Regions from separate parts of the Nonomuraea sp. JJY05 genome, predicted to be linked through region 2. Evidence: predicted binding sites of a transcription regulator. Region 2 holds the regulator's gene; the other holds the start of a gene.

Region 1 (15,791 bases), on a different contig from region 2:
TTGACGTACCAGGCCAAAGACATAAATCATGATCGTTGGTCAGGGATTGGCCCAGATTTTCTGGGTATCAGGAGGGGCGACATCCATATTTCTGATGGATGCTGGGTGGTACGACGGCGGAGTGGGGTGCGGCCGGTGCTCAGGGTCAGGCGAGTCGCGTATGCGGGTGCCATCGTGATGGTCGGTCTGACCGGCTGCACGGCCTCCGCCGAGACAAATCCAACAGGCACAGCCACGCCCACCCCCACAGCCAGCGGCACCGCCGCTCCGAGCGCCACCGCCCCGAGCGCCACCGCCACGGGCAGCCCGCGGCCCACGACCACCAGGCAGACCATCTCGGTCCAGCTCAACCCCGACCGCGTCACCGCGGGCGAGACCTCCAAGGTGTGGATCCTGGCCAACTGCCCCGTGCCGACCGGCGGCCCGGCGCACACCGGCACCGGGACCTCGCGCGCATTCGTGAACGGGGTCGTGCTCAACCCCGTTGCCGGGGCCACGGCGACCCCCACCGCGACCGCCACGCCCGCCAACGGCTCGCCCTGGGTGCGTGGCGAGGCGCAGGTCTCGGGAACGGTCCGACGCGGCTCCTACCGGGTCGACGTCAAGTGCGACGGCACCAACGACCTGGGCCGGGCCACCCTCAGGGTCGCCGCGGCCGAGGCCGTGCCCTCCACCGTGCCGAGCAAGGCGCCCAAGGCCGGCGGCGGCGGCACGTACGGGATGGACGCGAGCGACGACTCCTCGATCCCGATCGGTCCCGCGGGTGTGCTGGTCGGCCTCGCCCTGGTCGCGGGCATCGGCTTCGCGGTCAAGCGCCGCAAGGCGTAGCGATGGCCCGCCCTGGACGGGTGGTGCTCGCCGGCGCCGCCACGGGCCTGCTGCTGGTCGCGTTCGGCAAGGGCATGCAGACCGGCTCCACGCCCACCGCGTCGATCGTGCCCGAGAGCATCGACATCCCCTCGATCGACGTCGACGCGCCGCTCATGAAGCTCGGGTTGTCCAAGGACGGCGAGGTCGAGCTGCCCCCGTACGAGAAGCCGAAGGTCGCCGGCTGGTACTCCGGCAGCGCCGTGCCCGGCGAGAAGGGCGCCTCGGTGATCATCGGCCACGTCGACACCAAGACGGCCCCCGCCGTGTTCTACAAGCTCAGGCAGTTACGCAAGGGCGAGACCGTCAAGGTCGAGCGCAGCGACGGCAAGGTCGTGAGCTTCAAGGTCGACCACATCGAGCAGGTGCACAAGGACAGCTTCCCCACCAGGCGCGTGTACCTGGAGGACGGCCTCAAGCTGGTCACCTGCGGCGGCAAGTTCGACTACGCCAAGGGCGAATACCTGGACAACATCATCGTGTACGCCTCACGCGCCTGAAAAACGGTTTGCGGTCCCCTTCCCCTCGTCCAGGATCATGGAGGGGTGACTGTGAACACCAGCCCGCCCGCGTCCGGCGTACGCCTGCCCTGGGGCGATGTGCACCCGCAGGTGCGCGCGGAGGTCGAGGACTTCCTCGGGGCGCGCGTCACCGAGGCGGTCACCCAGCCCGGCGGCTTCTCCCCGGCGGCCGCGGCCCGCCTGCGCGCGGAGAACGGCAGGCGCGCCTTCGTCAAGGCCGTCGGCCCCGAGCCGAATGCCGAGAGCGTCCGCATCTACCGCGCCGAGCTGGAGATCGCCGCCGCGCTGCCGGACTCCGTGCCCGCGCCCAGGCTGCTGACCGGCTTCGAACTGGAGGGCTGGGTCGCGCTGGTCTTCGAGGACGTCGAGGGCGAGCATCCCGAGCTGCCGTGGCGGCGCGACCAGCTCGACCGGGTGCTCGACGCCGTCAGGCGGATGTCGGCCGAGCTCACCCCCGCCCCGATCGCCGCGCCGCCCGTGGCCGAGGCCCTCGACTCGTCGTTCCGCGGCTGGCGCCGCCTACTGGAGGAGGACACCGACGGGCTCGACCCGTGGGCGCTGCGTCACCTCGGCGAGCTGGCCGAGCTCGAGTCCGGCTGGGCCGAGGGGGCGGCGGGCGGCACCCTGCTCCACGGGGACCTACGGGCCGACAACGTCTTGCTCAGCGGCGAGCGCGTCTACGTCGTGGACTGGCCGTGGGCCTGCGTGGGCGCGCCCTGGATCGATCTGGTGGCCATGCTGCCCTCGGTCGGCATGCAGGGCGGCCCCATGCCGCACGAGCTGTTCACCGATCCCGACCCCGCGGTGACCGCGTTCGTCGCCGGGCTCTGCGGCTACTTCGTCCGCCACGGCCGTCTGCCGGACCCGCCGGGACTGCCCACGGTCAGAGCGTTCCAGCGGGCGCAAGGGGTGGTCGCGCTCGACTGGCTCAAGCGTCGTACGGGCTGGTCTTGACTTTTGGAGGCGGCGGGCCGCGCGGCGGGTAGGCTAGACAGCCGTGCTGGTCCTGGCCTTTGATACCGCGACACCCGCCGTCACCGCCGCGCTCCACGACGGTGGGCGGGTGCTCGCCGAACACACGACGATCGACGCCCGGCGTCACGGCGAGCTGCTCGTTCCCACCATCGAACACGTGCTGGACGAGGCGGGCGCGGCGTTGCGCGACGTGACCGCCATCGTGGCGGGCAGCGGCCCCGGCCCCTACACCGGGCTGCGCGTCGGGCTGATGACCGCCCAGGGGCTCGCCACCACGCTGGGCGTCCCCGCGTACGGCATCTGCACGCTCGACGCCGTCGCCTACGGCAGCGGGCTCGCCGAGCCGTTCCTGGTGGCCACCGACGCGCGCCGCAAAGAGGTGTTCTGGGCGCGCTACGCCGACATGCGCACCAGACTCGACGGCCCCTTCGTCGACCGGCCCGCCGACGTGCCCGTGGACGGGCTGCCGGTGGTGGGCGCAGGCGCCGGCCTCTACGCCGAGATCCTCGGCGAGAGCGACGCGCCCCCATACCCCTACGCCGGGGCCCTGGCCGCGCTGGCGGCCGAGCGGCTCGCCGAGGGCACGCCGCTCGACCCGCCCCGCCCGATCTACCTGCGCAGACCCGACGCCGCCGTGCCCGGGGCGCCCAAGCGGGTGACGGCGTGAAGCTCAGGCCGATGACCGAGGCCGACCTGCCGGCGGTCATGTCGATCGAGCGGACCACGTTCCCGCTCGACGCGTGGAGCGAGGGCATGATGCGCGGCGAGCTGGCCGACATGCCGCGCTCGCGCCACTACGTGGTGGCCCTCGTGGACGACGAGATCATCGGCTACGCCGGGCTCGCCGCCGCGGTCGACCAGGCCGACGTGCAGACCATCGCGGTGCTGGAGAAGCACCAGGGCACCGGCGTCGGCGGCGCCCTGCTGACCGAGCTGCTGGCCGAGGCGGGCCGCCGGGGAGCGCGGGAGATCTTCCTCGAAGTACGCGCCGACAACCCGCGCGCGCAGGCCGTCTACCGGCATTACGGGTTCGAGGAGATCGGCACCCGCCGCCGCTACTACGACGACGGCACCGACGCGATCATGATGAGAAGGAATCTTGATGACTGACGAACCACTGGTCCTGGGCATCGAGACCTCCTGCGACGAGACCGGCATCGGCATCGTCAGGGGCCACACCCTGCTGGCCAACACGATCGCCTCCAGCATGGACGAGCACGCCCGCTACGGCGGCGTGGTGCCCGAGGTGGCCTCGCGCGCCCACCTGGAGGCCATGACGCCGACCGTGGAGGCCGCGCTGGCCGAGGCAGGCCTGAAGTTCTCCGACATCGACGCCATCGCCGTCACCGCCGGCCCCGGGCTGGCGGGGGCGCTGCTGGTGGGCGTGGCCGCCGCCAAGTCGTACGCGCTCGGCCTCGGCGTGCCCCTCTACGGCGTCAACCACCTGGCCGCCCACGTGGCCGTCGACCAGCTCGAACACGGGCCGCTGCCCAAGCCGTGCATCGCCCTGCTCGTGTCGGGCGGCCACTCGTCCCTGCTGCTCGTGCCCGACGTGGCCTCGGACGTGATCTCGCTCGGCTCGACGGTCGACGACGCGGCCGGCGAGGCGTTCGACAAGGTCGCGCGGGTGCTGGGGCTGCCGTTCCCCGGCGGGCCGCACATCGACCGGGCCGCGCGCGACGGCTCGGGCGCGGCGATCACGTTCCCGCGCGGCAAGATCGACGACGGGACGCTCGACTTCTCCTTCTCCGGGCTCAAGACGGCCGTGGCGCGCTGGGTCGAGGCCCGCGAGGCGTCCGGGCAGTCGATCCACGTGCCCGACGTGGCGGCCTCGTTCCAGGAGGCCGTGGTCGACGTGCTGACCCGCAAGGCGCTGCAGGCATGCCGGAAGTACGACGTGCACGACCTGCTGATCGGGGGCGGTGTGGCGGCCAACTCGCGGCTGCGCGCGCTGGCCCAGGAGCGCTGTGACGCGGCCGGCGTACGGCTGCGGGTGCCCCGACCCGGTCTGTGCACCGACAACGGCGCGATGGTCGCCGCCCTGGGCTCCAACCTGGTCGCGGCCGGGATCACGCCGTCGACGCTGGAGATCCCCGCCGACTCCTCGCTGCCGATCACGACCGTTCACGTGTGAGTGTCGCTCCTGGGGCCGTGCCTTCGACGGCACGGCCCCAGGCGGCGCTCACCGCGTCCCGGGTCTCCCCAAGCGACCTCGGCCGCGGTGAGGGACTTCGGCCCGTCAGGCTCTGGCTGAGACGGCTGGGCCGTGCCGCCGGGGACACGGCCCAGGGGCTCAGTCCTTGACCCTGGTGGGGCGCAGGAGGGCCTCGGCCAGGGCCAGCATGGTCTCCTCCAGGGCGCCGAGGCGCTTGGTGAGGTCGTCGGTCGCGGGCTGGACGATGCCGGTGACCGTCTCCGTGAGCTGGTCGCGGTCGGGACGCGCCGTGACGAGCTCGGTGAGCGCGTTGGCGGCGGCGGTCAGGCGCTCGGCCTGGTCCCCGGCGTGCGCCTGGAGCAGCTCGCTCTGGCCCGACAGGGCCTCGGGGAGCCGGCCCACGCGTTCGCTGACGGTCTCGATGCGGTCGTCGACGGACTCCAGGTGGGCGCTGGCCTGCTCGGCGCGGGTGGCCAGGCCGTTGAGGTGGGTGTCGAGGCCGTTGAAGCGGGTGTCGATGCCGTCGAACCGGCTGCTCAGGTGCTCCTCGGCCTCGACCAGGCGCTCGTCGATGGAGTCGATCTGGGTGTCCAGCTTGTTGAAGCGGCCCTCGTTGCGCGTGGACAGCTCGCCGAGGCGCTGGTCGGAGGTGGCCATGCGCTCGTCGAGGGCGCCGAAGCGGGCGTCGATGCGTACGTCGAGCGCGTCGAACCTGTCATCGTGGCGCCCGAGGTGGCCGTCCACGGTCCCCAGGCGCTTGTCGACGCCGCCGAGCTGGTTGTCCACGGACAGGAGGCGCTTGTCGACGCCGGCCATCCTGCCGTCGAGGCCGTCGAGCCTGGTGTCGATGTCGGCCAGGCACTCGTCGGCGGACTCCAGGCGGCTGTCGAACCCGGTGAGCCTCGAGTCGAGCCCCGTGAGCCTGCCCTCGACCCGGTCGAGCCGGGCGTCCACGCCGCTGAGCCGGGCGCTCAGGCGCTGCTCGCTCTCGCCGAGCTGGACCGCGAGGTGCTGGTCGGCCTCGTCGAGCCTGGTGGCGAGCCGCAGCTCCACGTCGGACAGGCGGCTGCCGAGCTGCTCGTCGGACTCCTTGAGGCGGCTGGCCAGCCGCTCGTCCGCCTCGACGAGGCTGGTGGCCAGGCGCTGGTCGGTCTCGTCCATCCGGGCGGTCAGCCGCAGGCCGGTCTGGTCGAGGCGGTCGGACAGGCGCTGATCGGTCTCGTCGAGCCGGTCGGACAGGCGCTGGTCGGTGTCGTCGAGGCGGTCGGAGAGCCGTTGGTCGGCCTCGTCGAGGCGGGCCGTGAGGCGCTGGTCGGCCTCGTCGAGGCGCGTGGTCAGCCGCTGGTCCGTCTCGTCCATCCGGACGGCGAGCTGCTTGTCCTGCGCGCTCAGCCGGGCGGTGAGGTGCTCCGACAGGTCGCCGACCGCGACCTCGACCCGGTCGGTGCGAGTGGTCAGGTCGGCCATCGACTTGTCGAGCCTGGTGAAGCGGCTCGCGGCGGCCTCCATGCTGGTGTTGAGCGTGGCCAGCTTGGCGGCGAAGTCGGACATCCCCTTCGTGAGGCCGTCGGTGGTGTCGAGCACCGTCTTCAGGCGGGTGAGCGCCTCGTCCACACCCTCGCCCATGGTGCCCAGGTCGGCCCGCAGGCCGGGCAGGTCGGCCAACGGGGCGACGCGGGCGTCCACCTCTCCGATCCGCTCCCCGACGGTGTCCACATGGTCGCGTACCGCCTCGACGTGCTGAGCCAGCCCCTCCGCCCACATCGGCGGCTTGGCGGTGATGTCGTCGAGCCGCCCGCTGACCGCCTGCAGCGTGCCGCTGAGGCCGCCGAGCTCCCGCTCGCGCACCTCGCGCAGCAGCCACTCCATGCCTTCGAGCCGCTGGCGGATCTCGTCCAGCACGGCTCCCTGCGTGCGCTGCTCGTACACATGATCCTGCGAGGCGCGCGCCAGCAGGTCCCGCATCCTCTCGGAGATGCCGGACTGGCCTCCTGCCTGGAGAAGGGTGGTGTGGTTGGAATGGTCCACCGAAAGCTCCTTTGGCTCGCCGACGGTCTGCCGCGCAGCGGTGGTATATAGGTCGATTTTCAGATGAACGAGCGGGAACGCGGAAACCGCATCAGGGGAGAACTCCCGTCCGCCCACCTTAGCCTCTCGATCAAGGTCCGTCAGGGGCGAAGTGAAAGATCGAGGTTAACGCAGAATGACCGGTTCAGGCAGGTGGAGAGGTGTCACAGATGATGACCGATGGCTTATCGAGGATCCGCGTAAGGATGATAGTTGCTGATTTTTCGCCATTTAGGCGGAGATCTGAGCGGAGGCGTTCGATGTCGACGGCGGAGCCACGCTTCTTGATGGTGACATTTCCGACTTGTCGCTCGCGGAGTGCGGCGCGGAGCTTTTTCCCGGAAAAGGGGAGAACGCTCTCTATTTCATATCTGGTCGCCCATGGAGTGTCGATCAGGTCGTCACCGGTGATGTAGGCGATCATCGGGTCAAGCAGGCGTCCGTTCACGATTTCCGACACCTCGCCCACGAGGTGCGCCCGGATGGCCGCGCCGTCCGGCTCGTAGACGTACCTGCCGGCCGGGCCGACCGGGGCCTCGGCGCCCGTGGGGGCCAGCGTGTGGCCGCCGGGGAGCAGGGTGGCGCGGCGCCGCGCTCCCTCCTGGCCGATCCAGAGGGCGGCCTCCTTGACCTCGCCCTTGTACGAGACCCACTCGGCCTCGGCGCCTTCGGGGATGAACTCGTACGGGATGCCCGGGGCGACCTTGACGCACGCCCGGGAGGCTCTGGAGACCAGGTCGAGCACCACCGGCCAGGGCGGGGAGTAGGCCATGGGGTCGAACGTCCTGCCCCGGCTCGTCCGCCTGGCCGGGTCGGCGAAGAGCACGTCGTACTCCTCCGGCCGGACCTCCGCCGCGTCCCCCACGGACACCGTCACCCTGCCGCCCAGCCCGAGCGCGTCGGCATTGGCCCTGGCCACGGCGACGGTCAGCGGGTCGGTGTCCACGGCGGCCACGGTGCAGCCGGCGCGGGCCAGCGCGAGGAAGTCGCCGCCGACGCCACAGCAGGCGTCCACAACCCTCAGCCCATGCAGGGACGCGCCCGCCGGGGACGCGCCCGCCGGGAGTGCGCCCGCGACGCCGAGCCCCTGCGGGGGCGCGTCCGCCCGTGTCCCGGCGAGGCGGCGGGCGCGGTGCTCGGCGACCTCCGTCCGCGTGGACTGCTCCAGGCCGTGTGGCGTGAAGTACATCCGCCCGGCGTCCTCGCCGAACTTGGCCCTGGCGCGCTCCCGCAGCCCCGCCTGGGTGAGAGCGGCGGAGGTCAGGGCGGCGTCGTACGTCTTGCGTAGCTTTGTGGCGGCGGCCACGGGATCCGTGCCCACCAGCTCCACGGCCTCCGCGAGTGCGCGTTGCCCGCGCGGTGTCAACAGCTCGTCGAAGGCGTCAAGGTCCACATCACCCGACGTTAGCGCCACGTCCGACCCGGTCGGACCAAGGGCGTACCGTATCCAGAGGGGGGCGGATTCGGTCTGATCGCTCTCAGCAGACGCGTTCGTGTTGACTGTCAAGCCCCTCTTGCATATGTTTCCTGTTGGCACTCTCCCCTTGAGAGTGCCAACGTGCGACGAGGCAGGTCTGACACCCGCGACGGCAGGCCCAGCTGGTCGCCTCTTCTAGATCATTCAAATCTGAAGGGGAGGTCCGATCGTGACGACCGCCACCAAGGTTCCCGTTAAGCCGCTCGGCGACCGCATTGTGGTTCAGCCGCTTGAGGCCGAGCAGACCACCGCTTCCGGCCTGGTCATCCCTGACACCGCCAAGGAGAAGCCGCAGGAGGGCAAGGTCCTCGCGGTGGGCCCCGGCAACTGGGACGAGGACGGCGACAAGCGGATTCCGCTCGACGTCTCTGAGGGCGACATCGTCCTCTACAGCAAGTACGGCGGCACTGAGGTCAAGTACGGCGGCGAGGAGTACCTCGTGCTCTCCGCCCGCGACGTTCTCGCGATCATCGAGAAGTAAGCCGGATGTGTCGAGCCCCGGGCGCTCTTGAGGGCGGCCGGGGCTTTCGACGCTAGGAGAGGACTTTCAAGCAATGGCGAAGATCCTGGAGTTCGACGAGGACGCCCGCCGCGCGCTCGAGCGCGGTGTGAACGCCCTCGCCGACGCCGTCAAGGTAACCCTCGGCCCGCGCGGCCGTAACGTCGTCATCGACAAGAAGTTCGGTGCGCCGACGATCACGAACGACGGTGTGACCATCGCTCGTGAGATCGAGCTGGAGGAGCGCTACGAAAACCTCGGCGCCCAGCTCGCCAAGGAAGTTGCCACCAAGACCAACGACATCGCCGGTGACGGCACCACCACCGCCACCGTGCTGGCCCAGGCCATGGTCCGCGAGGGCCTGCGCAACGTGGCCGCCGGCGCCTCGCCGCTGTCGCTCAAGCGCGGCATCGACAAGGCCGCCAAGGCGATCAGCGACAAGCTGCTCGACAGCGCCCGCGAGGTGGCCGACAAGAAGGAGATCGCCAATGTCGCGACGATCTCCGCTCAGGACGCGCAGATCGGCGACCTGATCGCCGAGGCGTTCGACAAGGTGGGCAAGGACGGTGTCCTCACCGTCGAAGAGTCCAACGCCATGGGCATGGAGCTCGAGTTCACCGAGGGCATGCAGTTCGACAAGGGCTACGTGTCGCAGTACATGGTGACCGACCCCGAGCGGATGGAGTCGGTCCTCGAGGACGCCTACATCCTGATCAACCAGGGCAAGATCGCCTCCATCGCGGACTTCCTGCCGCTGCTGGAGAAGATCGCCCAGACGAAGAAGCCGCTGCTCGTGATCGCCGAGGACGTCGAGGGTGAGGCCCTGGCCGTCCTGGTCACCAACAAGATCCGCGGCACCTTCACCTCCGTGGCCGTCAAGGCCCCGGGCTTCGGCGACCGCCGCAAGGCCATGCTGCAGGACATCGCCATCCTCACCGGTGGCCAGGTCGTCAGCGAGGAGGTCGGCCTCAAGCTGGAGCACGTCGGTCTCGAGGTGCTCGGCACGGCCCGCCGCGTCGTCGTCACGAAGGACAACACCACCATCGTCGACGGCGCCGGTGACGCGCAGGCCATCGAGGACCGCGTCAAGGAGATCAGGCTCGCCATCGAGCAGTCCGACTCCGACTGGGACCGCGAGAAGCTGCAGGAGCGCCTGGCCAAGCTCGCAGGCGGTGTGTGCGTGCTGCGTGTCGGCGCCGCCACCGAGGTGGAGCTGAAGGAGAAGAAGCACCGCCTCGAGGACGCGATCTCCGCGACGCGCGCCGCGATCGAGGAGGGCATCGTCTCCGGCGGTGGCTCCGCGCTGATCCACGTCTCCAAGACCCTCGACGACCTCGGCCTGACGGGCGACGAGGCCACGGGTGTCGGCGTCGTGCGCCGCGCCCTGGTCGAGCCCGCCCGCTGGATCGCCGAGAACGCCGGTCTCGAGGGCTACGTGGTCACCCACAAGGTCGCCGAGCTGGAGGCCGGCCACGGCCTCAACGCCGCGACCGGCGAGTACGGCGACCTGATCGCGCAGGGCGTCATCGACCCGGTCAAGGTCACGCGTTCGGCCGTCCAGAACGCCGCGTCGATCGCGGGCATGCTCCTCACGACCGAGGCGCTCGTGGTGGAAAAGCCCGAGGAGGAGGCCCCGGCCGCCGGCGCGGGCCACGGTCACGGCCACGGCCACTGACCCGTCTCTTCTCTCGCCACGGCCCGCACCCGAAAGGGTTGCGGGCCGTTCGGCGTTCGGGGGACGGCTCAGCGCAAGCCGATCGCGCAGCGCCAACCGCAGCGCGCCCTTTTACGGTCCGCTCCGCGACCTCGTCACGATCATCCTCGGCCCGGCCCAGGTCCTCGCCGAGGAACTGGCGGGCGTCGGTGGTATGGAGAAGGCCCTCGTCTTCGGCTCGTGGGCGGCCCGGATGCGCGGGGAGCCCGGCCCGTCTCCGGTCGACATCGACCTTCTGGTGATCGGCCGTCCCGATCGCGATGATCTACGCGATGCCGCAGAACGGGCGAGATCCAGGCTTGGACGTCAGCTCAACACGGTGGTCGTCAGCCGCACGCGCTGGGAAGCCGGCGAGGACGGGTTCATTCGCGAGCTTCGTAGTCGTCCGCAGCTGATGGTGCTCATCTCGGACGGGGGGACGGAATGACGAGCCGGGCCCGCGGGAGGGAAGAGATCATCGGCATGCTGCAGCGCCGTGAGCGGGCGGTTGGGGAGAAGTGGGTGGAAAAGGTGGATTATTGGAGTAAACCGGGAGCGGGTGATAAGCGTCTGGGATCTGACAATTGTCGTTCATTCCAGGTTATGGGATGAAACATTATGTCACTAGTTAAGCCTTAGTGTGGTCATTTGATTACTGCCCGTTATCGTCGCTTCAATGTGACCAATCCGTAGCCGTTCGCCATGACGACAGGCCGGATCAGTGCGGGCATCATGCCTATCGTGAGCGAGGGAAGCGTCGCCGACGCCAAAATTGGGGTAAGGCTCGCGTCGAGACTTCCGGCACGGACGGATGACTCCGACCTTAGGGAACTGACGAGCCTCGCCGTACAGGGAGATCGCAGTGCGATCGAATCTCTGCTCGGTGAGTTGCGTCCGATGGTGGTGCGGTATTGCCGCGCCCGGCTGGGCAGGGTTTCAGGGCAATATCACATTGCCGATGACGTAGCCCAGGAGGTGTGCATCGCGGTCCTGTCCGCGCTGCCGCGATACCGCGACATGGGGCGGCCGTTCGCCTCCTTCGTGTTCGGGATCGCCTCGCACAAAGTGGCCGACGCGCTACGGAGTTCGGTGCGCTCGGCCGTACCGACTCAGGATCTGCCCGATGGGCCGGACGACGGGCCGGGGCCCGAGGAGACCGTGGTCCGCTACATCGAGGTCGAGCACGCGCGCAGGCTCCTGGCCAGGTTGCCCGAGAACCAGCGCGAGTTGCTGCTGTTGCGGGTGGTGTCGGGGTTGTCGGCTGAGGAGACCGGTAATGTACTCGGTATGTCACCGGGTGCGGTTCGTGTCGCCCAGCATCGGGCGCTGGCCAGGTTGCGGCAGATGGCCGAGCTGGAGTCGGCTTGACGCCAGAGGAGGAGACCGACGCGCTGCTCGACGCGCTCGGTCGTGGAGACAGGCCTGACTCAGGCGATCCAGCCGTGCGGTTGCTGGCCGTGCTGCTCGATGATGTCGGTCAGCGGCGTTCCTCCGTGTCGATGACGCCGTCGACGTAGCCTCTGGCGTACTCCCAGCTGACGTAGTCGGCGGGGTCGGGGTGAAAGGCCGGCTCGTGGACCTGTGGCTGGCCTTTCTCGATCATTTGTCGTAGGTTGCCGCGCAGCAGCTCCCAGTCGAAGAAGTGCTGCTCGCCGCATTCAGGGCAGTCGAGTACGAGGCCCAGCACCCCCTGCGGTTCGAGCAGGGAGCGGAAGACCTCGACGTCGGCGAGGTCCGTGATGGCCTCGTCACGTTCGGCCGCGGTGAGTGGCTCGGCGTCGTCGAGGGCGCCCATCGCCGAGGAAGGGTCGTTCGGGTCGTCCGCGAACGGGTCGCGGGGGACGTCTTCCAGCACCTTCCCACCATATGACCGAAGCGGCCCGAGCGGTGGACATTACCTCAGCCATCCGCGCCTGGCGGCCTCCACGCCCGCGTGGAAACGCGACTGAGCGCCCAGTTCGGACATGGCGTCCGCGAACCTCGCCCGGACCGTTCGCACCGATACGCCCAGCTGGCGGGCTATGGAGTCGTCGCACATGCCCTGGGCGGCCAGGCGGAGGACCTGGACCATGCCGTCGCTCCTGCGGCCCCACGGCAGGGGCACGGCCCTGGCCCACAGCTCCCTGAACAGCGTGCGGAGCATGCCCACGACGATCGGCGTGCGTATCAGATAGAAGTTGTACGCGTGGTCGGGCAGGTTGCCGCCCCAGAACGGGGGCAGGCCCGCGACCTCGGGGCCCGCGGTCATGAACCAGCTCGGCACCCGGTCCAGCGTGCGTACCTTGCCGCCCGTCTCCAGCACCCGGGTGAGCTGGTCGCGTACGCCGGGCAGAACCAGGGTCGAAACCGGGATGATCGCGTGAACCGTGAGAAGTTTTCGTTCTTGCGCGTCAATCCATAGTTCCGCAAATTTGCGCGCAAAATCAATCATGGTGCGTTCGTCGGGAACCGCGGTAAGTAATTCCATCGGCGGAGACTGGACGGCTATGCCGACCACGCTTTCGTACAGCACGTCGGCCCCGTTCACCATCTCCACCGTGAACGTGCCGCTCTGGTAGTCGCGGCCGGCGTCGTAGTCGCGGATCAGCGACCGGATGGAGCCGAGCGCCGAGTCGATCCTGCGGCTCTCCTCCGCCAGCCGGTCGAGCCGGTCGGCGATCACCCTGCCGAGGGCCGCGGCCGGGTGTCTGGCCAGGTATTCCCCCGACTGCTCGTCGATCACGCCCAGCTTGACGAGGTCGTCGAGCTGGCGGCCGACTTTCTCGACGGGACCGTCCAGAGCCTGCGCGAGATCCGTGCGGGTCGCGCGGTGCAGGCGCAGCACTGCGGTGTACAGCGCGGTCTGCGTCGGGTCAAGGCCCAGCGTCTCGAAAGGATCAGGCATGGTACGGGGCTCGTTGCGCATTATGGGCGGCTCCGTTGGGGGGACACGGGCGTGCCGTGAGGATAACCCCGCATTACGCTCGTGTCCCCCCGTTGCGATGACTGGTCGGAGCGCGGCGTGCAACTTCGTGCAATTGCACGTTTTCACATTGCGTTGTTCCGTTCAGTAACGCAGGCTTTACCTAGCGTCGGCATCCTGCGAGGGCTGAAGCGACGGCGGGCCATCAGGACGCGGAGGGGGGTTCGGTGGCGCAAAAGCGTCGCCTTGGCCCGGGTGCCGGTGGCCGAGGCACGGGACGGATCACCGACCGTCCCGTGCCTCGGCACTTTTCGATGCCGGGAGTACGACGGACCGTGGGGGTCATCGTGCTCCCGGCATCGCTGTTGTCGCGGTGGCTCCGGGGGTCCCGTTGGCGGGGGTGGGTGGCGGGCATCCTGCGGGGCGCGCTGGACGGCGGTGATGCACGCCCGGGGCGGCGGTGCGGCCCGAGACGGCGGTGATGCACCCGGCGCGGCGGTGGTGGGGCGGTGGGGGTGATCGTCCGACGGGGGGTTTGGGGTGGAGAAGGCAGTGGGCGTGGCGGGTGTGGGTGCTGCGGCGCAGTTTGGAGGCAGGGCCTAGACTTGGCTCAATCAGAGCAACGGCAAGAGGGGGCCGCAGCATGTCCAAGTTCACCGAGACAGGTTTGACCTTCGACGACGTGCTGCTGGTGCCCGGCTATTCAGACCTGCAGCCAGGCGAGGCCGACACCCGGGCCCGGCTGTCACGTGGCATCACGCTGTCCATCCCGCTGGTCTCCGCGGCCATGGACACCGTCACCGAGGCCCGCATGGCGGTCGCCATGGCCCGCCAGGGCGGCATCGGCATCCTGCACCGCAACCTGTCGGTCGAGGAGCAGGCCCAGCAGGCCGACCTGGTCAAGCGGTCCGAGGCGGGCATGGTCACCAACCCGGTGACCTGCAGCCCCGACAACACGCTGGCCGACGTTGAGAAGCTCTGCGCGACGTACCGGATCTCGGGTGTGCCCGTGACGGACGTGGACGGCACGCTGCTCGGCATCGTGACCAACCGCGACATGCGCTTCGAGACCGACCAGTCGCGCCCCGTGCGCGAGGTCATGACCAAGATGCCGCTCGTCACCGCCCCGGTCGGGGTGTCGCGTGACGAGGCGTTCGCCCTCCTCCGGAAGAACAAGATCGAGAAACTGCCGCTGGTCGACTCCGACGGCAGGCTGCGCGGCCTGGTCACGGTCAAGGACTTCACCAAGAGCGAGCAGTACCCGCTGTCCACCAAGGACGCCGACGGCCGGCTGATCGTGGGGGCGGCCGTCGGCGTCGGTGGCGACGCCGAGCTGCGGGCCAAGGCGCTGATCGAGGCCGGCGTCGACGTGGTGGTCATCGACGTGGCCCACGGTCACTCCAAGGGCCTGGCCGACATGGTCGGCAAGATCAAGGCCAACAGCAAGGTCCAGGTCGTCGCGGGCAACATCGCGACCAGGGCCGGGGCGCAGATGCTGGTCGACGCGGGCGCGGACGCGGTCAAGGTGGGCGTCGGGCCCGGCTCGATCTGCACCACGCGGGTGGTGGCCGGGGTCGGCGCGCCGCAGGTCACGGCCATCTACGAGGCGTCCAAGGCGTGCGGCCCCGCGGGCGTGCCGGTCATCGGCGACGGCGGCCTGCAGTACTCCGGCGACATCGTCAAGGCCATCGCCGCCGGCGCCGACACGGTCATGCTCGGCTCGCTGCTCGCCGGGTGCGAGGAGTCGCCGGGTGAGCTGATCTTCATCAACGGCAAGCAGTTCAAGTCGTACCGCGGCATGGGCTCCCTCGGCGCGGTGCGCAACCGCGAGCGCGGCGGCACCTCCTTCAGCAAGGACCGCTACGCCCAGGCCGACGTCGGCGGCGAGGACAAGTACATCCCCGAGGGCATCGAGGGCCAGGTGCCCTACCGCGGCCCGGTCGCGGCCGTCGCGCACCAGCTCATCGGGGGTCTGCGCCAGGGCATGTGGTACGCCGGCTGCCGCACGATCACGCAGATGCACACCGACTGCGAGCTCATGCCGATCACGGCGGCGGGCCTCAAGGAGAGCCACCCCCACGACATCCAGATGACCGTGGAAGCTCCGAACTATCACAGAAGGTAAGTTCATGACTCAGCAGGTGGAGATCGGCCGGGGCAAGGCCGGACGGCGGGCGTACTCGCTTGACGAGATCGGTCTGGTTCCCTCGCGGCGCACCCGGGACCCGGAGGAGGTCTCGATCGCCTGGCAGATCGACGCCTACCGGTTCGAGCTGCCGGTAGTGGTCGCCCCCATGGACAGCGTGGTGTCCCCGGCGACCGCGATCGAGATCGGCAGGCTCGGCGGCCTCGCGCCGCTCGACCTCGAAGGGCTCTGGACGCGGTACGAGGACCCCTCGCCGCTGCTGGAGGAGTGCGCCGCGCTCGACGCGGCGGCGGCCACCAAGCGGCTCCAGGAGATCTACGCGGCGCCGATCAAGGAGGACCTGATCGGCCGGCGGATCGAGGAGATCCGGGCCTCCGGCGTGACCACCGCCGTGCGGCTGTCGCCGCAGCGCACGGTCCAGTACCACAAGGCCGTGATCGACGCGGGCGTCGACATCTTCGTCATCCGCGGCACCACCGTGTCGGCCGA
Region 2 (15,791 bases):
TGTCGAGCGACAGCACCTCGGCGGGACGGTCGGAGGTCATGCGGAGCATGGCGATGCTCCGCTCGACCGCGTCGGGGGTGAGCTCGCCGCCGCTGCGCAGCACCTCGACCAGCTCCTCGAAGAGCCGCACCACGGTGCCGCTCTCGTCGGGGCTGCCGGTGACGGTGATCTCGTTACCCCGTACGTGGATGTCGGCCCTGAAGGCACCCTCGATGACGCGTAGCAGCTCGTCGCGGGAGCCCAGGAGGCTGACCATCGAGTATTCGTCCGGAATCAGCACCTTGGCTTGAGTGCGCGAGGGAGGTGCCGTTCGTCGGGATTCGTGTAGTTCGGACATGGGCAGGCCCGCGGCCTGATGCCTCCAGGTCTCTTGCGGTGTTCGTCTGAGCCCATCGTATCCGGCACCACGCCGATTGCTCTCCCCAATATCAGCCGGGCGGCCACGTGAGGCCACGGCCGCCCAGGACGTGGGCGTGCACATGGAAGACCGTCTGCCCGGCGCCGGGCCCGGTGTTGAACACCACGCGGTAACCGTCCTCGGCCACGCCCTCCTGCACGGCCACGGCGTGGGCGGTCTTGAGCACGTCGTCGGCCAGCCCGTCGTCGGCCCGGGCGAGCTCCGCGGCGTCGCGGTGGTGCTGCTTCGGGATGACCAGCACGTGGGTCGGGGCCTGCGGGTTGACATCGCGGAACGCCAGCGTCCTGCCGGTTTCGTAAACGATCTCGGCGGGAATCTCCTTGGCGACGATTTGGCAGAAGAGGCATTCGCTCACCCGGCCACCCTATCGAGACCCCTGACGTAGGGAACCCGTTGCGAATCGGTAATCAGCTGTGTCGTGCGCAGGAAGATCCACACGGTTAGGGTAAGTGTGCGACACTTCAGCAAAAAAAGAGACGATTCAGGGTCGGGCGAGCGCCACCTGGCGAGGACACGACTGGGTAATGCACCCTAAGGAACCGGGGAAACCTCAAGAACCGGAAGAGCGTAAACCCTCTGGGAAGGCCGCGCGTCCCACTGATGTGACCACCGAAACCCTTCTGGCCGACAGGTCGATGGGGGCGGTGCCGGTCGGGTGGGATGCCGACATGGCCGTGACCGCGCTCTACAGCGCACATTTTCGGTCGTTGGTGCGTCTTGCTGTGTTGCTGGTGCGAGACATAGCAACAGCTGAGGAAGTCGTGCAGGATGCGTTCGTCGCCATCCACGGCGCCTGGCGCAGACTCCGTGACCCCGACAAAGCACTCGCCTACCTCCGTCAATCCGTCGTCAACCGGTCCCGTTCCGTGCTGCGTCACCGCGCGGTCGTCGAGAAGTACGCCCCCAAGGGCCTGCCGGACGCCCCGAGCGCCGAGAACGGCGCGATCGGCGAGCTGGAACGCTCCGCCGTCATCGAGGCGTTACGGGCCCTGCCGACCCGACAGAGAGAAGCACTGGTTCTGCGGTACTACGGTGATCTGTCCGAAGCTGAGATAGCCCACGCGATGGGCATCAGCAAGGGCGCGGTCAAGAGCCACACCGCACGTGGCATGGCCGCCTTGCGATCCGTTCTGGAGAAAATGTCATGACCCAGCCCCCCGACGAGCACGGAGATCTCCTGCGCCGTGCGCTCCGCGCGGAGGCGGACGCGGTCGTGCCCTCGCCGGACGGACTGGAGATCATCCGCGCCCGCATCGAGCGGCGCGGCGTGCGCAATCTGTTCTGGTGGCGAGCGGGCGCGGCCGCCGCCAGCGCCCTTCTGGTGGCGGGGACGATCGTGATGGCCGTTCCCAGCCTGCGCCAGCAGATCATCGACCAGCCCGTCATCGGGGTGGACAGCGAGACGACCTCCAAGGTGCCGTCCAACTCCTCCACCACCCGCTCCCAGGAGCCGCCGCCCAGGGAGCCGACCAGCCACGACCAGCACCCGGTGGGGATCCCGGAGATCCCCTCCAAGAGCCCCACGCCCCGGCCCACGAAGAGGGCCGAATCGACCAGCAGGCCCTCGCCGACGCCCACCCCCACGGCGCCGACCGAGTGCCCGTCTCCCCTGGCCGAGCAGGCCGACCCGCCGACCGACTGTCCCACGGTCTCGCCGACCCCGTCGCCGTCGCCGTCGGTGGAGGAGACCCTGCAGCCCACGGCGTGCCCGGCCGACGAGTGCCCGCCCGACGACATCACCGAGGGTCCGACCGACATGACCAGCCCGTTGATGGACGCCTCTCGCACGACGCCCTGAAAGGCCCCTACCAGCGTCCGGTACGCGTGAGCAGCACGGAGGCCGCCGCCACCCCCGCCGTGGACGTACGCAGCACCGTGGGCCCCAGCAGCACGGGGACCGCCCCGGCCGCCCGGAACCCGGCCAGCTCGTCCTCCGAGACGCCTCCCTCGGGCCCCACGACCATCACGATGTCGCCCGACGCGGGCAGCGCCACGCCGGACAGCGGCTCGGCCGCCTCCTCGTGCAGCACCAGCCCCAGCGCCGCGCCCGCCAGCAGTTTCTCGACCTGCGCGGTGGTGGCGGGCTCCGTCACCTCGGGAAGATGAAACCTGCGGGCCTGCTTGCCCGCCTCACGAGCCGTCGAGCGCCACTTGTGCAGCCCCTTGGCGACCTTGTCGCCCTTCCACTGGGTGATGCTGCGCGAGGCCGCCCAGGGCACGATGACGTCCACGCCGGCCTCGGTCATCATCTCGACGGCCAGCTCGCCCCGGTCGCCCTTGGGCAGCCCCTGGACGACGACCAGCCGCGGCCGCGGCGGCTCGATCTCGTAGCGGCGCAGCACGTCGAGCCTCAACGCGTCCTTGAGGACCTCGCGTACGACGCACTCGGCGACCGCGCCGGCGCCGTCCGTCAGATCGATCCGCTCGCCGGCCCGCAGGCGCCGCACGGAGGCCGCGTGGCGCCCTTCCGGGCCGCCGAGCGTCAGCTCGGGTCCGTCCAGCTCCTGCGACAGGAACACCGGGACGGTCACGTCACCTGCCGTTGAAGGCGTCGCGCAGCCGCGAGAAGAAGCCCTGCTGGCCGGGGGCGAACTTGCCCGGCGGCCGCTCCTCGCCCCGCTGCTTGGCCAGCTCGCGCAGCAGCTCCTCCTGCGCGGGGTCGAGGCGGGTCGGGGTCTCGACGTTGACGTGGATCAGCAGGTCACCGCGGCCGGACTCGTTGAGCCGCTGCACGCCCCGCCCGAACATGGTGATGACCTGGCCCGACTGCGTGCCGGGGCGGACGTCGACCTCCTCGGAGCCGTCGAGCGTCTCCACCGCCAGGATGGTGCCGAGCGCGGCGGCCGTCATCGGGATCTGCACCGTGCAGTGGAGGTCGTCGCCGCGCCGCTCGAAGATCTCGTGGGCGCGCTCGACGATCTCGAGGAACAGGTCTCCGGGCGGGCCGCCGCCGGGGCCGACCTCGCCCTCGCCGGCGAGCTGGATGTGGGTGCCGTCCTCGACGCCCGCGGGGATGCGGACCTTGATCGTACGGCGGGTGCGCACCCGGCCGTCGCCGGAGCACTCCTGGCAGGGGTGGCGGATGATGCTGCCGAAACCGCCGCACTGCGGGCACGGCCGCGAGGTCATGACCTGACCCAGGAACGAGCGGGTGACCTGGGAGATCTCGCCGCGCCCGTTGCACATGTCACAGGTGTCGGGGTGGGTGCCAGGCGCCGCGCCGGCCCCCTGGCAGACCTCGCAGAGCACGGCCGTGTCGACGACCAGCTCGCGCGTGGTGCCGAACGCCGTCTCGCGCAGGTCGAGCTCGACCCGGATGGTGGCGTTGCGTCCCCTGCGGGCCCGCGAGCGCGGCCCCCTGGCGCCGGCCGCGGTGCCGAAGAAGGCGTCCATGATGTCGCTGAAGGGGAAGCCCGCTCCGAACCCGCCGGCGCCCGCGCCTGCTCCGGCGCCGCCGAAGGGGTCGCCACCCAGGTCGTACATCTGGCGCTTGTTCGGGTCGGACAGCACCTCGTAGGCCTGCGTGATCTCCTTGAACCGCTCCTGGGTCTCAGGATCGGGGTTCACGTCGGGATGCAGCTCGCGGGCAAGTCGGCGGTAGGCCTTCTTGATCTCATCCTGACTGGCGTCACGGCGCACCCCGAGGGTGGCGTAATAGTCGCTGTTTGCCACTTATCGACCTCTTATGATGCAGCCAGGATCTGGCTGACGTAGCGTGCCACCGCGCGCACGGCGCCCATCGTCACTGGGTAGTCCATCCTCGTGGGCCCCAACACCCCGAGCCGGGCCAGTTGGTTGTCGCCTGAACCGTATCCGGTCGCGACTATGGATGTCCCCCGCAGATAGGGGTTTTCGGAGCCGATGCGCACGGTGAGCGCGGACGGTGTGTCTGCGGATGTCTCGCCGAGCAACCTCATGAGCACGACCTGCTCCTCCAGCGCCTCGAGCACGTCGCGCAGGCCGGTCGCGAAGTCGGCGCCCGCGAGGTTGGCCGCGCCGGCGAACACGATCTTCTCGTCGTGCCGCTCGACCAGTGTCTCGAGCAGCACCGACAGGATCGTCGCCGCGGCGGGCCGGTCTTCGAGAGGCAGCCGCTCGGGCAGGTCGGCGACCAGCTCGGGCACGTTGCTCAGGCCACAGCCGTCGAGGCAGGCGTTGAGCACCGCGCGCAGGTGGGCGATGCGGGTGTCCTCGATCACCTCGGGCAGCTCGATGACGCGCTGCTCGACGCGGCCGGTGTTGGTGATCAGCACGAGCATGACCCGCCGGTCGTTCAGCGGCACCAGCTCGACGTGCCTGACCGTCGAACGCGTCAGCGTCGGATACTGCACCACCGCCACCTGCCTGGTCAGCTGCGCGAGCAGCCGGACCGTGCGGGTGACCACGTCGTCGAGGTCGACCGCGCCGGCCAGGAACGTCTCGATGGCCCTGCGCTCGGCCCCGGACAGGGGCTTGACCTGCGAGAGCCGGTCGACGAACAGCCGATAGCCCTTGTCGGTCGGCACGCGGCCGGCGCTGGTGTGGGGTTGGGTGATGTAACCCTCCTCCTCCAGCGCGGCCATGTCGTTCCTGACCGTGGCCGGGGAGACTTTCAGGTTGTGGCGCTCGGCGAGCGCCTTGGAGCCCACCGGTTCGTTGGTGGACACGTAGTCTTCGACAATGGCGCGGAGCACCGCCAGCTTTCGATCGTCGAGCACGTGCTCACCTCCTGCCTCTGACATCCGAGGAACGCAACCATCTAGCACTCTGTGTTCCTGAGTGCCAAGTGTACGGCTCTCACTCACAAGGTGCGATAACACAAGGTCGCAACCCGGCTCCTAGCTTCTTACAAGGGGCAAGTACCACACTTGCCGACATGAGCGACAACTCCCCGCCTCCGCCATACGGGCCCCAGCCCGGCTCCCAGCCCGGGCCCGGCCCACAGCCCGGGTCCCAGCCGGGTTACGGTCCTCAGCCCGGGTCCCAGCCCGGCTACGGCCCTCAACCCGGGTCCCAGCCCGGCTACGGCCCTCAACCCGGGTCGCAGCCCGGCTACGGCCAGCCGCCGCCGCAGTACGGGCCTCCGCCTCAGTACGGCCCGCCACCGCAGTACGGCCCGCCGCCCCAATACGGCCCACCTCCTCAGTACGGACAGTACGGCCAACAACCCCAATTCCCCCCACGAATCGACTCGAAAGCCATCAAACCGCGACTTTGGTGGATCGCACTCGTGTGGGGCATCGCCGTGGTCTGCACGGTCGCAGGCGTCGTCCTGTTCGCCAACGGCATCGTCAGCAGCGTCGGCAACATAGCCCCCACGAAGACGTTCGCGGCCGGCGAAACCGTGACGGTGCCGATCGACCCGGCGAACAAGCCCGCCGTCTACCTCTCCAGCGACACCGCCGTCCACTACGAGTGCCAGATCTCGAACGGGGCCAAACTGGCCAAGACCACGGGCACGCAGACGGTCACGTCCGGTTCCGTCAGCTGGGAGCAGATCCTCGTGATCAACGCGCCCTCCAGGGGCGACTACCAGCTGTCCTGCACCACCCAGGAGCAGGCCGACGTGCGTTACGGCGTGGGCCGCGAGCTGACCTCGGCCGCGGGCGGCATCGCCGGCGGGGTGATGGCGCTCATCCTGATCCCCGGTGTGGGCCTGCTCATCGCCATCGCCGGCACCATCACCGTGCTGGTCCGCCGCAGCGGCGCGCGCAAGCGCCTTGCGGTCGGCGGGTGATTTGCTACGGTCCCCGTGTGTACGAGGGCGATGTGCTGGCGGGGAATTGGCGGCGGCCGGGCAAGGGCAAGATCCCGAAGGTGCCGGCCGAGCGGGACCTCGTCGTGGAGGACGCCGACAGCGGCTTCTGCGGCGCGGTGGTGGCCTGCGACAAGGAGGCCGTCACGCTCGAGGACAGGTTCGGCAAGCGCCGGCTGTTCCCGCTCGCGCCCGCCGCGTTCCTGCTGGAGGGCAAGCCCGTGACGCTGGTACGCCCGTCGGCGGCCCCGGCGGGGCCCAGGCGCAGCGCGTCGGGCTCGATCGCCGTGGAGGGGCTGCGGGCGAGGGTCGCCCGGGAGAGTCGCATCTATGTGGAGGGCGTGCACGACGCCGCCCTGGTGGAGAAGATCTGGGGCCACGACCTGCGGGTCGAGGGGGTCGTGGTCGAATATCTGGAGGGTGTGGACCATCTGCCGGCCATCGTGGCGGAGTTCGGTCCCGAGCCAGGGCGCCGCTTGGGGGTGCTGGTCGACCACCTCGTGCCCGGCTCCAAGGAGAGCAGGATCGCCGCCGAGATCACCTCGCCGGACGTGCTCGTCGTGGGGCATCCGTACATCGACATCTGGCAGGCGGTCAAGCCGTCCGTGCTGCGCATCCCCGCCTGGCCCGCGGTGCCGCGCGGGGTGCCGTGGAAAGAGGGCGTCATCGCCGCCCTGGGCTGGCGCATGGAGCCCGCGGAGGCGTGGCGGCGGATCCTCGGGGCCGTCTCCACGTACACAGACCTGGAGCCGGAACTGCTCGGCCGGGTCGAGGAACTGATCGACTTCGTTACGGAGGCAACATGAGCCAGGACCCGCCGCAACCGCCGCCGGACGACGACGCCACCCGCTTCGTCCCCCCGTCGAGCATCCCGCCCAGCCAGGGCTCCGGCCCCCAGCAGCCAGGATACGGACAGCAGCCCGGCGCCTACGGACAGCAGCCCGGCTCCCAACCCGGGGCCTACGGGCAACAGCCCGGCTCCTATGGACAGCAACCCGGCTCCGCGCCCGGGGTTTACGGGCAGCAGCCCGGCTCCGCGCCCGATTACGGCCAGCTGGGATACGGGCAGCAGCCGGGATCCCAGCCCGGCTACGGCCAACCGGCGTACGGACAGCCTGGTTACGGGCAACCCGGCTACGGGCAGCCCGGCTACGGGCAGCAGGGCCAGGGTTACGGTCCTCCCCCGCCCGGTTACGGCGCCGCGCCGCATCCCCCCGGCTACCCGTACGGCGCGCCCGGCGAGCCGTACGTCCCCGGCAGGTTCGGCCCTCGCCCGGGCACCGACGACACCACCATGGCGATGCTCTCGCACCTGCTCGGCCTGCTGGTCTCCTGGGTCGGCCCGCTGATCATCTACCTGATGAAGAAGGACGAGTCCCCCTACGTCAGGGATCAGGCGGCGGAGGCGCTCAACTTCCAGATCACGATGTTCATCGGCTACGTGATCTCGGGCTTCCTTGTGATCGTCTTCATCGGCGCGCTCCTGCTGCCGGTCGTCTGGATCCTGTCCCTGATCTTCCACATCCAGGCCGCCATAGCCACCAACAAGGGCGAGCGGTACCGCTACCCGTTCGCCATCCGCCTGATCACCTAGACCAGCAGATCCCTGATCAGGGCGTCGGCCAGCAGCCGCCCCTGGAGCGTGAGCACCATGAGGCCCGACCTGAACGGCCCGGGCTCCAGCAGGCCGCGCGCCAGCGCGCTCGCCACGGCCGGGCGCGCGGCCGGGGCCACCTCGGCCAGCGGGTAGCCGGACGACAGCCGCAGCTCCAGCATCAGCCGCTCGGCCGTCCGATCGTCGTCGCCGAGCACCTCGCGCGCGTGGGCGGGCGAAGTGCCCGCGGCCAGCCGCTGGGCGTAGGCGGCCGGGTGCTTGACGTTCCACCAGCGGGTGCCGCCGACGTGGCTGTGGGCTCCGGGCCCGGCGGCCCACCAGTCGCCGCCGGTCCAGTAGAGCAGGTTGTGGCGGCAGCGGGCCCGGTCGGAGATGGCCCAGTTGGACACCTCGTACCAGTCGAACCCGGCCTGGGACAGCAGCTCGTCGGCGATCAGGTAGCGGTCGGCGGCCACGTCGTCGTCCGGCATGGGCAGCTCTCCGCGCCTGATCCTGGCCGCCAGCCTGGTGCCCTCCTCGACGATCAGCGAGTACGCGGACACGTGGTCGGGCCCGGCCTCGATCGCGGCGGCCAGCGAGGCCCGCCAGTCGTCGTCGGACTCGCCGGGCGTGCTGTAGATCAGGTCGAGGTTGACGTGCTCGAACCCCGCCTGCCTCGCCTCCTTGACGGCCGCCGCCGCCCTGCCGGGGGTGTGGCGGCGGTCGAGCACCTGGAGCACGTGCTCGCGCACGCTCTGCATGCCGAAGCTGACCCGGTTGAAGCCGCCCTGGCGGAGCTTGTCGAGGTAGGCCGGGTCGACGGACTCGGGGTTGGCCTCGGTGGTCACCTCGGCCCCCGCGCTCAGCCCGAACTCCGAGTCGATCGCGGCCAAAATCCTGGCCAGGTCCTCCGGGGGAAGCAGCGTGGGCGTGCCACCGCCGAAGAACACCGTCTCCACCGGCAGCTCGGCCGCGCCCAGGACGCGGCGCGCGAGGCGGATCTCCTCGACGACCGTGTCCGCGTAGTCGCGGTGCGAGGCGCCGGGGCCCAGCTCGGCGGCGGTGTAGGTGTTGAAGTCGCAGTAGCCGCAGCGGGTCACGCAGAACGGCACGTGCACGTAGAAGCCGAACGGACGCTCGCCGAGGCCCCTCAGGGCGCTGTCGGGCAGCTGGCCCGAGGTGGGCACGGGATCGCCGTCAGGCAGGGTGGATGGCACCCTTTCAGTTTGCCGGGTGTTCGAGGGTGCTATCGAACTGCGACCCTCGGCAGGTTCACTACCCGAAGGGGGTTGATCACATGGCGGGCATCGGCATCGTGGGCGCGGGAATCTCGGGGCTGACCCTCGCTCTGCGCCTGCAGCAGCTCGGCGTCGAGGCCACGCTCTACAGCGAGCGGGACGCCGACTCCATGCGCTCGGGGCGGCTGCCCAACACGGTGACCAGGATGGGGCGCACCCAGGCGCGGGAGCGGGAGCTCGGCAGCGAGCACTTCCGGGATCCCGGATGCCTGATGAGCTCCGCCAAGCTCTCGATCAAGGGGGATCCGCCGCTGGAGTTCCTCGCCGGGATCTCCGAGCCGTTCCACGCGGTCGACTTCCGGCTGCTGCTGCCCGCGTACCTGGACGACTTCACCGGCCGGGGCGGCGAGGTCGTCGTCACCGGCGCGCCGCCGGACGCGGCGCAGGTGGACCGCTGGTCCCGGGAGCACGAGCTGATGGTGGTCACGGCCGGACGGCGCTCGGTGGCGGAGCTGTTCCCGCGCGACCCGGCTCGGTCGCCGTTCGACCGGCCGCAGCGGGTCCTGACGGCCGGGTTGTACGGCGGTCTCGACCTCGGCCCCATGTTCAGCTACAACGTCTCGCCCGGGTGCGGGGAGATCCTGCGCATGCCGATGATGACCAGGCACGGCGTGGTCTCCGGCGTGCTGGTCGAGGCGGTTCCGGGCGGGCCGCTGGAGCCGCTCTCGCGCCTGCCCGCGGCCGAGGTCGCCGGGAAGCTGGCCGGGCTGCTCGCCGAGCACGCGCCGCGGCTGGCCGAGCGGGTGGACGGGGGCTTGGAACTGCTGGGCGAGGACGACCTGTTGCAGGGGGCGGTCACGCCGGTCGTCCGCGAGGCGGTGGCCGAGCTGCCCAGCGGGCGGATCGCGCTGGCCGTCGGCGACGCCTGGATCACCAACGACCCGCTGACCGGCCAGGGCGCGAACCTGGGTTCGGCCTGCGCCTGGATCGCGGCCGACGCCATCGCGGCGGGCGGCCCGTACGACGCCGCCTTCGGCCGCGCCACGGCGGAGCGGATGTGGGAGGCGGCGGCGCCGGTCACCGAGTGGACCAACGCGTTCCTGCGGCCGCCGGCCGCACACGTCGTGACCCTGCTGCTGGCGGCCACGACCAGGCAGGACGTGGCGGACCTGGTCCTCGGCCTGTTCGCGAACCCGGCGTACGCGTGGGCGGTGATCTCCAGCCCCGACGAGGTGGCGCGGATCGTTGACGGCGGCGAGCCGTAGCTCTACTTTTAGGAAAGTTTCCTATAAATATCCCCTCCCGGGAGTCGCCTCGTGAAGAAGACGATCCTGCTCGCGCTCTCGCTCTTGCTCGGCTGCACGGCGATCTCCGCGCCCGCCGAGGCCCGCACCGGCTTCAAACGGGTCGCGTACTTCATCCAGTGGGGCGTCTACGGGCGCAACTACCACGTCCAGGACGTGGACGCCACGGGCGCCGCGGCCAAGCTCACGCACCTGAACTACGCGTTCGGGTTCGTGAACGCCGAGGGCGCCTGCTACTCGGCCGACCCGTGGGCCGACTGGCAGCGGCCCGTGCCCGCGGAGCAGAGCGTGGACGGCGTGGCCGACGCTCCCGGCCAGGCCCTGAACGGCAACCTCAACCAGCTCCGCAAGCTCAAGGCCAAGCACCCGGGGCTCAAGGTGATGATCTCGCTGGGCGGCTGGACCGGGTCCAAGTACTTCTCCGACGCGGTCCTCACCGCCGAGTCCCGCTCGGCGCTGGCCCGCTCGTGCATCGACCTGTGGCTGCGCGGCAACCTGCCGGACCTCCCCGCGGGTGCCGGAGCCGGGGTGTTCGACGGGATCGACCTGGACTGGGAGTGGCCGGGCTCCTCCGGCGCTGAGGGGAACGTCATCCGGCCGGAGGACAGGCGGAACTTCACGCTGTTCGCGGAGGAACTGCGGGCACAGCTCTCCGTCTTCTCACCGAGCGCGCAGCTCACGGCCTTCCTCCCGGCCGCGGCGGCCAAGATCGACGCCGGGTTCGAGGTGCGCCGGGTGTTCAGGGCGCTCGACTTCGCCACCGTCCAGGGATATGACCTGCACGGGACCTGGGAGGCGCAGACCGGGCACAACGGCAACCTCTTCAGCGATCGGCGCGATCCGAACCCGGTGCGCTACAGCGTGGACCAGACCGTACGCGACTACCTGTCCCGCGGGGCACCCGGCCGCAAGATCGTGGTCGGCGTACCCGCGTACGGCCAGGGCTGGACCGGGGTCACCGGCGGCGGCGACGGCCTCTACAAGCCGGCCACCGGCCCCGCCGCCGGGAAGTGGGGACCCGGGACGGAGGACTACAAGGACCTGGTCACCAAGCCCGGCAAGCGCTACCGGGACCTGCGCACCGGGACGCTCTGGCTGTATGACGGGAACGAGTTCTGGTCGTACGACGATCCGGCGGTGCTCCTGCAGAAGGCGGCCTACATCCGCCTCAAGGGGCTGGGTGGCTCGATGATGTGGTCCATCGACCAGGACGACGCCCACGCCTCCCTCACCTCAGCCCTGTACTCGATCCTGCGCTGACCCCAACCGATTCGCCTCCGGGCTGATCACACCACCCCGACCCCGAGGGCCGGGCGCACACCATGCCGCCCGGCCCTCCCGCCGTTTCCGCCCCACCCCGATCCCTCCAGCACCTCCACGCCACCCCACCCTCCAGCACCTCACCACCGCGCCTTCCGAACGCCGGAGCCACCACGCGTTCGACCGGCCCCGGGTGAGCGGCCCCGTTCAAGCGACCCGGGTCAAGCGGAACCCGGGTTGAGCGGGATCCGGCTGAGCGGGACCCCCGTTGAGCGGGACCACGCCGAACGTGACCCAGCCGAACAAGACTCGGCCGAGCGGGACCCAGCCGAGCGGGATCCGGCCGAGCGGGACCCGGTTGCGCGGCACCCGGTTGCGCGGACCCGGGTTCGGCAGGGTGGGCGGCCTAAGATGCTTGGCCGCTGAAAAGTCGCTCGGCCATGCGATCCCACTCGGCGTCATGCCCGGGAACGGCCAGGATGCGGCGCAGCGCCTCCTCGTTCCCATGCCGGGCCCGGAACCAGTCCCCCACCGTCACCCCGATCTCGGGCCGCGAGACGACCTCCACCTCATCCCCGGCACCAAGCTCCCCAAGTGAGACCACCCGCAGGTATGCCCCGGGCCGCCCCGCCGCCGTGAAGCGCTTGACCCACCCCGGCTCATCCATCCAGTTGCGGAACACCACGCACGGTATCCGGGGCCCGCTCACCTCCAGCAAGGCGCTGCCCACCCGCCAGCGCTCGCCGATCACCGCGTCCGTGACGTCGAGACCGGAGGTGGTGAGATTCTCGCCGAACTGCCCGTTACTCAGTTCCCGCCCGAGCTCCCCTTCCCACCAGTCGTAGTCCTCCCTGGCGTACGAGTAGACGGCTTGATCGGGCGAGCCGTGGTGCTTCTGGTCGGCCCGCTCGTCACCCGCGAGCCCGTTGGCCAGTACGGCCACCCGGTGCGTGACCGCCCGCTTGTCGATCGCCGTACGCCCCAGCTTCCCCGCCCACTCAGCTTCGACCGATTTGCCCACGTTTACGGAGACAACGCCCATGCTTGGACGGTAACCGAGAGCCCGCTCCCCCAGCGACCCGATCACCCCTCGCCCCGATCTCCACCCCAGGGTGGAGATCCGCGCACTCAACCCTCGGGCCGATCCGGTACGCCCCCGCCGATCCCTACGGTCAAACCCGTGGAACCCATACTGATCTCTCTCCTCGTCCCCCTCGCCGTGGTGTTCGTCGTCTACCGCCAGATGCAGACCCGACCCACCGCCAAGCGGGGCATCCGCTACACCGCCGCCGCCATGATCCTCCTCGGCATCGCGTCGGGCGGGGTCATCGATCCCCGGCACCTCGCGCTCAGCCTCGGCCTGGCCCTGGTGGAGGCCGTCATCGCCGTCGCCTTGGGCGTGTGGCGGGCGACGACCGTACGGGTGTGGCTGGACGACTCCGGCGTCTCCTGGTCGAGAGCCACGGGCTGGACCATGCTGGTGTGGCTGGCCTCGGTCGCCATCCGCGTCGGCCTGTACTTCGCCGGAGGCGCCCTCGGCCTCGACCTCTCCACCGGCGGGATCATGCTGTTCATCGGCCTCACCATCGGCGCCCAGGCGTACGTCGTCGCCCAAAGGGGTCGTGCGCTTTCGAGCACGAACAGGCGACCGGATACCGTCGTGGGGTGATGCGTGCGCCGTACGGAATCGCCCTCACGCTGCAGCTCGGGGTGATCGCGCTGCTGATCGTGGCCCAGATGGGAGCGACCCCCGCGCCGGGCCTGACCGGCACCGGACTGGCGGTCACCCTCCTGACCGCCGGGCTGGGCCTCACCCTGCTCACCACCCTGTTCCTCTCGCTCCACGCCCGGCGCACGCGGCTCCACCCCTCCCGCCGGGATTCCCACCGAAACGCCTCACCGGAGACCCGACGCGAGTCCCCCCGAAAGGCACCACGGATCCTCCTACGGGTGACCCGGCAGGAGAGCCTGCCGGAGGCCCCATGGGCGGTCCCGAGGGAAGTCTCACGAGGGCCCCGACAGGAGGTCCCAAGCGGCTCAGGAGCACGGGCACCAGCCAGCTCACCGCAACCGCCAGCACCACCGGATCCGACGGACCCAAGAGCGCCGGCGCCAGGCGGCCCAGCGCAACCGTCGGCGCCAGGCAGCGCAAGCCGCCCAGGAGCACCGACACCCGCACCCGCACTGGCACCCGCACCGGCGCCCGCACCGGCACCGGGCAGCCGACCGCAATCGGAAGCCCCGGCGGCAAGCGGCCCGCCGCAACCGGTATCACCGGCGCGAGGCGACCGACCACAGCCAGAGCCCGTGGCGCGAGGTGACCGACCACAGCCAGAGCCCCCGCCGCCCAGCAAACCGAAGCCCTCAAAGCCACTGGCGCTCGCCGGTCCGGGGCCGTCAGCGTCGAGCAGTCTGTGGACGCCGGGCGGTGACCCAGCAGGCGCGGAGGCAGGAGGCTCGCGGGCGCTGCGGGTCTTCGGGGTGCCTGTCGCGCTGATCGCCCTCGCCCTCGCCGTGGTCCTCTCCATCGCCCTCAGCACCCTCACCGACGGCGGCGCCGCGATCGGGGCGCTGCTCATCTGCGTCAGCCTGGCCGTGACCCGCTTCACCCTGCGCCAGGCGCTGCCCATCGGCCTGCTGGCCGTCGGCGGCCTGGTCGTGGCGGGTGCGATCGTCGGCAACCCGGCCCGGGACCTCCCGCTCATCCTCAGCACCTGCCTGATCGTCCTGATCTCATATGCGGCCAGACAGCGCAAGGCCACCAGGGCCGCCGAGGCTCGTGAGGCCGTGCTCGCGGAACGGGCCAGGATCGCCAGGGAGATCCACGACATCCTCGCCCACTCCCTCTCGGCCCAGCTCGTCCACCTGGAGGGCGCCAAGCTGCTGTTGCGCGCGGAGCGCACGGGCGAAGCGCTCGACCGGGTCACCCTGGCCCGCGACCTGGCCAAGTCGGGGCTCGACGAGGCCAGGCGCGCGGTGCAGGCGCTGCGCGAGGACCCGCCCGCGCTCCCCGTGGCGCTGCGCACGCTGGCGGACGACTTCGAGAGCGCCGCCCACCAGGCCTGCACGCTGCGCATCTCCGGCCCCGAGCACCGCCTGTCGCCGGCGACGGAGCTCGCCCTGGTGCGCACCGCCCAGGAAGCCCTCACGAACGTACGCCGCCACGCCCCCGGCAGCCCGGCCACGGTCGAGCTCGAGTTTGACCGGCTCTGGTGCGAGCTGCGCATCACCAATCCGGCCTCCGCGGAGAAGGGCTCGCCAGGGGGCGGCTACGGCCTCGTGGGCATGCGTGAACGGGCCGAGCTGCTCGGCGGCACGCTGTCGGCAGGCGCCCGCGACGGTGGCTTCCAGGTGCGCCTGAGGGTGCCGGCATGACCGGGGGCGCCCGGATGACCAGGGTCATCGTGGTGGACGACCAGGCCGTGGTGCGCGAGGGCCTGGTGCTGCTGCTCGGGCTGCTGCCGGACATGGAGGTGGTCGGCTCGGCCGGCGACGGCGAGGCGGCGCTGCGGCTGGTCGAGGAGCACAGGCCCGACGTGGTGCTCATGGACCTGCGCATGCCCCGCATGGACGGCGTGGAGGCCACCGGCCGCATCCGCGCCGGTTTTCCGGAGACCCAGGTCGTGGTGCTCACCACGTACTCAGACGACGAGTCCGTCTTCGCGGCCCTGAGAGCGGGCGCGCGCGGCTTCCTCACCAAGGACGCGGACGCCGACGACATCGCCAGGGCCGTCGCCACGGTGAGGCGCGGCGACGCCCAACTCGACCCCAGCGTCCAACGCCGCCTCCTGGACACCATGTCGGCGCCCACCAGGCCAACCCCGGCCACAACCGGCAACACCCCTCCTCCTCCTTCTGGAGTCGTCCGTGATGGGCTCCCCGATGGGCTGACCCCGCGCGAGGGCGAGGTGCTGGCTCTCATCGCCGACGGCCTCTCGAACACCGAGATCGCCGGCCGCCTCTACATCTCGGAGGCCACCGTCAAGACCCACATCAACAACCTCTTCGCCAAGGCGGGACTGCGGGACCGCGCCCAGGCGGTCTCCTACGCCTTCCGGCACGGAGTGGCGAGCCCGCAGTGAAGCAGCGGTCAGGGCTGCCTGAGCTGGGACTCACCGTCGAACCCGGCCAGCTGTAACAACGTCTCCAACGCCGCCTGCCTGGTCTCCTCGACCGAGTCACCCCGTTCGCCGAAACACTCCGCCGCCACATCGAGCAGCGCCGCCACCACGACCGCGTCGGG

Evidence for each region. The regulator HrcA, encoded in region 2, represses chaperone genes, less so after heat shock. The targets are predictions, from matches to a motif close to TTGGCACTCTCNNNNNGAGAGTGCCAA.
Region 1: a site for HrcA is predicted at 8,116-8,142, ahead of groES (co-chaperone GroES). Genes of this name have one in related genera too.

What each region holds. Positions count from the first base shown of each region.
Region 1 covers NZ_JBIEIS010000007.1:326,561-342,351, reverse strand. Annotated here, with positions in the region: gene ACFKCF_RS12980 (hypothetical protein) at 175-828, shown strand; gene ACFKCF_RS12975 (class F sortase) at 831-1,367, shown strand; gene ACFKCF_RS12970 (aminoglycoside phosphotransferase family protein) at 1,413-2,342, shown strand; gene tsaB (tRNA (adenosine(37)-N6)-threonylcarbamoyltransferase complex dimerization subunit type 1 TsaB) at 2,386-3,030, shown strand; gene rimI (ribosomal protein S18-alanine N-acetyltransferase) at 3,042-3,473, shown strand; gene tsaD (tRNA (adenosine(37)-N6)-threonylcarbamoyltransferase complex transferase subunit TsaD) at 3,466-4,497, shown strand; gene ACFKCF_RS12950 (hypothetical protein) at 4,657-6,546, opposite strand; gene ACFKCF_RS12945 (methyltransferase domain-containing protein) at 6,731-7,978, opposite strand; gene groES (co-chaperone GroES) at 8,229-8,543, shown strand; gene groL (chaperonin GroEL) at 8,617-10,236, shown strand; gene ACFKCF_RS12930 (hypothetical protein) at 10,430-10,702, shown strand; gene ACFKCF_RS12925 (sigma-70 family RNA polymerase sigma factor) at 10,987-11,622, shown strand; gene ACFKCF_RS12920 (DUF5319 domain-containing protein) at 11,732-12,109, opposite strand; gene ACFKCF_RS12915 (LuxR C-terminal-related transcriptional regulator) at 12,149-13,138, opposite strand; gene guaB (IMP dehydrogenase) at 13,800-15,281, shown strand; gene ACFKCF_RS12905 (GuaB3 family IMP dehydrogenase-related protein) at 15,286-15,791, shown strand, end outside.
Region 2 covers NZ_JBIEIS010000001.1:114,635-130,425, forward strand. Annotated here, with positions in the region: gene ACFKCF_RS00535 (PhoH family protein) at 1-337, opposite strand, end outside; gene ACFKCF_RS00540 (histidine triad nucleotide-binding protein) at 429-773, opposite strand; gene ACFKCF_RS00545 (SigE family RNA polymerase sigma factor) at 1,054-1,566, shown strand; gene ACFKCF_RS00550 (hypothetical protein) at 1,563-2,216, shown strand; gene ACFKCF_RS00555 (16S rRNA (uracil(1498)-N(3))-methyltransferase) at 2,224-2,949, opposite strand; gene dnaJ (molecular chaperone DnaJ) at 2,951-4,090, opposite strand; gene hrcA (heat-inducible transcriptional repressor HrcA) at 4,102-5,115, opposite strand; gene ACFKCF_RS00570 (hypothetical protein) at 5,628-6,134, shown strand; gene ACFKCF_RS00575 (DUF3097 domain-containing protein) at 6,152-6,958, shown strand; gene ACFKCF_RS00580 (DUF4870 domain-containing protein) at 6,955-7,746, shown strand; gene hemW (radical SAM family heme chaperone HemW) at 7,743-8,963, opposite strand; gene ACFKCF_RS00590 (styrene monooxygenase/indole monooxygenase family protein) at 9,044-10,249, shown strand; gene ACFKCF_RS00595 (glycoside hydrolase family 18 protein) at 10,301-11,548, shown strand; gene ACFKCF_RS00600 (MOSC domain-containing protein) at 11,955-12,590, opposite strand; gene ACFKCF_RS00605 (hypothetical protein) at 12,729-13,217, shown strand; gene ACFKCF_RS00610 (sensor histidine kinase) at 14,030-14,923, shown strand; gene ACFKCF_RS00615 (response regulator) at 14,920-15,630, shown strand; gene ACFKCF_RS00620 (hypothetical protein) at 15,639-15,791, opposite strand, start outside.